Acidicapsa ligni: one gene and its partner. The protein of the gene in region 1 binds, or shares a complex with, the protein of each later gene. Links are inferred from orthologs where the notes say so. Each region holds a gene or a part of one and is shown in the gene's direction. Other genes may lie near its edges.

Region 1 (3,024 bases):
GCTCAGGCGGAAGCTGCTGGTGCCACTGGAGAGTCCTCTGGTGGAGGCTCTGCGCTGGCTCAAGGATGAAGATGAACTGGCGATTATGGCTGAAGCTGCGGCGCTTGGTTGTAGTCTGTTTGACCACATGCTTGGGTTCATTCAACCGGGGCTGACTGAGGCTACTGTGGCAGCCGAGTTGGAGTACCAGGCACGGGTGCGTGGTGCGGAGGCAATGTCGTTCGAGAGTATCGTGGCCTCGGGGGCGCGTTCGGCATTGCCGCATGGCCGGGCAACCTCGGCGCGACTGCCTCGGCGTGGGTTTCTTACACTCGACTTCGGTGTTATCCTCAAAGGTTACTGCTCAGATATGACCCGTACGGTCTGTCTAGGCAAGCCAAGTGCCCGCGAACGAGAGGTTTACGGGGCGGTGCTGGCTGCGCAGGAGGCGGGTGTCGCGGCAGTGATTGCGGGCGCGGAATGCGGCGCGGTGGATGAGGCGGCGCGAAGTATTTTGCGTGGTGCAGGGATGGCGGAAGCATTCAGCCACTCGACCGGGCATGGTGTGGGAATTGAGATTCATGAGGCCCCGAGGATTGGTGCGGGGCAGAAGACAAAGCTGGCATCGGGCATGGTAATTACGATTGAGCCTGGTGCGTATTTTGCAGGTGAGTTTGGCGTTCGTATTGAGGATATGGTAGCGGTGACGAGGACGGGCGGGCAGGTGCTGACACCGTCTCCAAAGGCGCTGATCGAACTGTAGGGAATTTCAAGGAGAACGGAATGTCTGCTTATATCGTAATCACGCGCGAAAAGACGCGGGACACAGCTAAGCTGGAAGAATACAAGAAGCTCTCCGCTCCAACGTTTGAGGAGTTTCCAGTTACGGTGCGCGCCATTCACGGGCGGCACGAGGTTCTGGAGGGGGCTGCGACAGAAGATATCATCATCCTTGAGTTCGCCAGCTACGAAGAGGCGAAGACCTGGTATCACAGCCCGGTTTATCAGGCCGCGTGTGAATCTCGTTTTCAGGGTGGGGACTACCGTTTTATTCTCACTGAGGGCAGTCCGGCTAAATGATAGCCGTTTAAGTCAGGCGCAATTTTTGCTGAAGCAGTAAAGATCTGGAGAGCAAGAGCCAAGTATGAAACAAGACGAAATTGAAGAGCTGAAAGAGCTCATCGCTTTTCTGAAGGAAAACGAGATCGCCGAGTTTGACCTGGATCGTGGCGATTTCAAGGTGAGATTGAAATTCGCTTCGGCGGTTGTAGCTCCTGTTGTGCCGGCGCAGGGTGTGGATATGGCGACGTTGGCGCGCTTGCTGGGCTCGCAGGCTGCTCCTGCAGGCGTGAGTTACGCTGCGCCGGTTGACTCTGTGGGGCATGTCCATGCGGCTGCTTCGCCCGCGACTCCTGCTGCTGAAGAAGAGAATCTGCACATCTTGAAGTCTCCCATCGTTGGGACTTTTTACGAGTCGCCGTCGCCAGGTTCGTCGGCGTTTGTTTCCAATGGAGACAGGGTCGAAAAGGGCCAGGTGATCTGCATTGTAGAAGCGATGAAACTGATGAACGAGATTGAATGCGACGCGACAGGTGAGATAGTGAAGCGTCTTGTTAATAACGGCCAGCCGGTTGAGTACGGCCAACCACTTTTTGCTATTCGGATATCGTAAGTTGCCCATGCTTCGTAAAGTTCTAATTGCTAATCGTGGCGAAATTGCGCTGCGCGTGATCAGTGCCTGCAAAGAGATGGGCATTCGTACCGTTGCTGTTTACAGCGAGGCAGATCGTAATTCGTTGCACGTACGTTTTGCCGATGAAGCTATCTGCATTGGCCCGCCCAGGCCTGGCGACAGCTATCTCAATGTGCCTGCGGTGATCTCTGCGGCCGAAATTGCCAATGTGGATGCAATTCATCCTGGGTACGGTCTGCTGAGCGAAAATGCAAACTTTGCCGAAGTTTGCCGAGCTTCAAATATCAAGTTCATCGGACCTCCGCCGGAAGTTACGCGATTGATGGGCGAGAAGGAAAAAGCACGTCAGGCGATGAAGGCCGCCAGGGTGCCGATTTTGCCGGGTTCAGACGGTGTTGTTGCCGATGCGGATGATGCTCTTGCATGGGCGGCGAAGGTAGGTTATCCCGTTATTCTAAAGGCCAAGGCAGGCGGCGGTGGACGCGGTATGCGTATCGTTCGTTCGGCTGAGGAGTTGCCCAATCTTTATCATGCTGCGTCAAGCGAGGCTGCCAATGCATTTGGCAACGGCGAGATGTACATGGAGAAGTTCATCGAGACGCCGCGGCATATCGAGTTCCAGATATTGGCGGATGAGCATGGCAATGTCGAAGTGTTATTTGAGCGCGAGTGCTCGATTCAACGGCGGCATCAGAAGCTGATTGAAGAAGCGCCGAGTTTACAGATAACTCCGAAGATTCGCGCGGAGCTGACGGCGACCTTGAAGCGTTGCTTGAAAGATATCGGCTATCAGAACGCAGGTACGATCGAGTTTCTGATGGACGAGGATGGCTCGATCTACTTCATCGAGATGAATACGCGTATCCAGGTGGAACATCCGGTGACGGAAGCGATCACGGGCGTTGATCTGGTGAAGGCTCAGTTACGGATTGCCGCAGGTGAGCGGTTGGATGAGATCTTGCCTGCGAAGATCGAAATGCGCGGCCATGCGATTGAGTGCCGTATCAATGCGGAGCATCCGATCAAGTTCACGCCATCCGCGGGGAAGATTACAGTCTTCAATCTGCCGGGCGGAAATGGTGTTCGCGTGGATACAGCGCAGTATGCTGAGGGCGTTGTGCCTCCATACTACGACTCGCTGATTGCCAAGCTGATTGTGCATGGCAAGGATCGCGAAGAGGCAATGCAGAAGATGGAACGAGCGCTGGGAATGTTTGTGGTGGAGGGAATTGATACTTCGATTCCACTGCATCGAGAGATTTTCCAGGATCCGGATTTCAGGGCAGGGAAGTTTGATACGAAGTTTATGGAGCGGTTCCTGGCGAATCGGGTTGCTCCGAGCAGCTAGTATG
Region 2 (3,191 bases), on another replicon or contig:
TAAATCCGTCTCCGTCCTCTTCTACTCCGACCAGACCAAACCCATTCCCGCCCGCAAGCTGCCCAAACACAGCACAGCGCTCGATCTCGCCGTTCTCGAAGTAGACGCCTCGCCCACATTCAAGATCCCAGAGGATATCCCCACCTTCAACTTCGCCGCAAACAACACCCTCCTGCCCACCCAGCACATCTACAGCGTGAACGGCGACTGGGTCATCGTCCCCAACAACATCACTCGCCTCAATCACGACGGCGATCCCCAAAAGTTTGAGTACTCCAACGTCTCCGTAGGCGAAGGATTCTCTGGCGGACCCATATTCGACGACTACCAGGAAATCATCGGCATGCACACCGCCCTGAATGGCGAAGGAAGCTATGCCGTCGCCGACAAAATCGACTCAGCCCTGCAAGTACTCGAAGCCTTGGAATACAAGGTTCCCAAAGCAGGAGCCGTAGTCATACCGCCTCCAGTGATTACTCCAGGCAATCCCACAAGACCGCGAAGTAACCAGAAGGGCGATCAAGCCTCAAGCCCCTGTGATGACGGCTGCGAAACCACCCTCGGCGCTCTCCCGCATCTCCACCACTACTCCATCGAAGGCCGAGCAGCCGATTGCTTCGAAGACGTTCTCTCATTCCCGCCCACCTGGCCTACCGCCAAAATCTTCATGCACATTACCTCCTGCCCAGCCCCCTCAAAGTACGGCGTCCGCGGCCAGCCCACGCTGCTCGTTCGTTTCGCGGAGACAGATCGCCAGGGAGATTCCGATATGACGCTCGGCATACTCTCGCTCACCGGCAGCAGCGCCCAGGGCATGTTAAAAGACTCCAACAATACCTACTGGCAGTCCTCCATGCGCAACCCAAACTTCGGCCAGCCCCTCAAACTCGACGCCATCACCATTTCCCTCAAACCACTCGTACCGCACCACTGAACTCCTGAACAGACCTCCGGAACTGAATCCTTGCGCTGCACCCTTGCACTCAGCCCAACGTTTCCCAAACGCAAAAGACAGCCGCTTCAATGCCAGCCATCAACCGCTCCATTTACAATGAGTCGTTATGTCCTGGTTCAAACGAGCAGACGCGAATATCGAGCCCAACGGCGATCCCAATTCCGACTTCGGCGCGGAATCCACATTTGCCCCAGTCTCCGACGACGGTGAGCCCACCCGCGTCAAAACCGAGGGCCTCTGGATCAAGTGCCCCAGTTGCCGCACCATCCTCTTCAAGGCCGAGCTCGAGGCCAACACCAACGTCTGCCCCAAGTGCGGCTATCACTTCAAGATCGGCGCCCGTCAGCGCATTGAGCTCCTCCTCGACCCCGGCTACACCCTCGTCGACGGCGGCCTGCGCTCCACCGATCCACTCAACTTCACCGACATCAAGCCCTACAAACAGCGTCTCGCTGCCGCCCAGAAACAAACCGGCCTTGACGACGCCATCCTCACTGCACTCGGCAAACTCGGCCCCCACGACGTAGTCCTCAGCGCAATGGAGTACACCTTCATTGGCGGCAGCATGGGCGCAGTCGTCGGCGAAACCATCGCCCGAGCCATCGACCGCTCCCTCGCCACCCGTCATCCACTCATCATCGTCAGCGCCAGCGGCGGCGCGCGCATGATGGAGGGCGTTGTAAGCCTGATGCAGCTCGCCAAGATCGCCACCGGCCTCGCCCAGCTCGATGAAGCAGCCATCCCCTACATCTGCCTCCTGACCGACCCCACCACCGGCGGCATCACGGCAAGCTTCGCCATGCTCGGCGATCTGAACATCGCAGAGCCCGGCGCTCTGATCGGCTTCGCAGGCCCAAGAGTCATCGAGCAAACCATCCGCCAGAAACTCCCCGAAGGCTTCCAGCGCAGCGAATTCCTGCTCGAACACGGCTTCCTCGACGCCGTAGTCCCCCGTGGCGAACTGAAACCCTACCTGATCCGCGCCCTCGACTTCATGACCACCAAATAAGCCTTATCGAAATGATTGCCATTCCAGGCAAGTCAAACAAATCCCACGCTACTTGTGGACTTGGTCGTCCCGGGTAGATAAGGCTTGGGAAGCGTTCACCTTACTTCGCACTCGCCCCGTTTCGCTATCGCAGGGAATATATTCACGCCTGATTCCCGTAAGGCTATGACCACCTTTGAAGCGCCTTCGGTGAATACCCTTTAGTAATCTTCCACTACAGATATCTCAGCCGCTTCTTCATTGAAGCGTCATTTATCGCCGGTATCATATGTAACAATCCCCGTCTTGTTCGGCAGATCGCTGTCGATTTATTGAATTGAGAGGATCATAGTGGTTATTCCGATATCCTGGCATCTCTGCTTGCGGCGGATCTGTGTTGCAGCGATCATCGCAAATCTCCAATTCGCTTCAACCGCTGTTGCCCAGCAAGTCACTTCTGTCTCCGGGTTTCACACTACTCCCGATCCCTTCAATGGAGCCCCAGGAGCGGATTCTTCTTTCAATAGTCTGGCGGGTGGTGCCGGACGGGTCAAAGTCAGTCTCGTTTGTACGCAGGATTCAAATTTGGGTCTTCTGGGTATGTTTCTGGGGTCGGTAGAAACCGTTATTGGCTTCACAATCACTCTTTCAGGAGTCTCTGTTGGTCGTCTCTCTGTAGGCCCTACCCACAACAAGACGCCCGATATTGCCGATCCATTCGGTGGCCCGGATCAGCCCGGAATTGAAACCAATACCGCAGGCTTCAGCAAGGTTCCCCTCCGCTATAGCTTCGATCAGGATCCAGTCCAGGGCATGACCGTCCCTTACGTGGATAACCATAACGTCGGTTTCAGTGTGCCGATCAAGCTCGCGAAGTCTTCCGGTACACTCCTGGTCGGCTTCGGTACCAACGGCGGCAACGCCGCAGTGCGCATCAACCTGCACGATCCGGCCATTGCCTCCGTTATTCATAGCTGCAATGCCCCACAGGGAGAAGCCCGCAAACAGCAAGACCAGCAGCAACAACGGCCGGTTTCACGTTCGGATATCTTTACCAGCGCAGGACACTTCTCAGTCGGCAAAGGCCCCGGCGGTATAGCTCTTGGTGACTTCGACCATGACGGCAAACTCGACGTTGTTACCACAAATGCCGGTAGTAACTCCATGAGCATTTTGCTCGGCCAGGGCAATGGTCGTTTCGGATCGCAGAAGGAATATCCTACCGGAGGCTTTCCCGATGCCGTCGCG

The links.
Region 2: the proteins of accB (region 1) and accD are in contact, whole or in part, in a solved structure (PDB 8UXZ), measured with the Escherichia coli proteins. The link is inferred for Acidicapsa ligni from one-to-one orthologs.

The regions. Positions count from the first base shown.
Region 1 is NZ_JAGSYG010000007.1:79,158-82,181, reverse strand. What follows is about bases 188-2,887. They hold accB (acetyl-CoA carboxylase biotin carboxyl carrier protein), read left to right. Parts: upstream 188-1,123; coding sequence 1,124-1,651; downstream 1,652-2,887. Other genes in these bases: accC (acetyl-CoA carboxylase biotin carboxylase subunit), read left to right, coding at 1,659-2,887; OHL19_RS20015 (DUF1330 domain-containing protein), read left to right, coding at 763-1,059; OHL19_RS20020 (M24 family metallopeptidase), read left to right, coding at 188-742. Outside these bases: more of OHL19_RS20020, read left to right, coding at 1-187; more of accC, read left to right, coding at 2,888-3,020. UniProt on the Escherichia coli protein: This protein is a component of the acetyl coenzyme A carboxylase complex; first, biotin carboxylase catalyzes the carboxylation of the carrier protein and then the transcarboxylase transfers the carboxyl group to form malonyl-CoA.
Region 2 is NZ_JAGSYG010000001.1:438,336-441,526, forward strand. The notes cover bases 146-3,012. They hold accD (acetyl-CoA carboxylase, carboxyltransferase subunit beta), read left to right. Parts: upstream 146-1,061; coding sequence 1,062-1,964; downstream 1,965-3,012. Other genes in these bases: OHL19_RS01735 (S1 family peptidase), read left to right, coding at 146-934; OHL19_RS01745 (FG-GAP repeat domain-containing protein), read left to right, coding at 2,325-3,012. Also shown: more of OHL19_RS01735, read left to right, coding at 1-145; more of OHL19_RS01745, read left to right, coding at 3,013-3,191.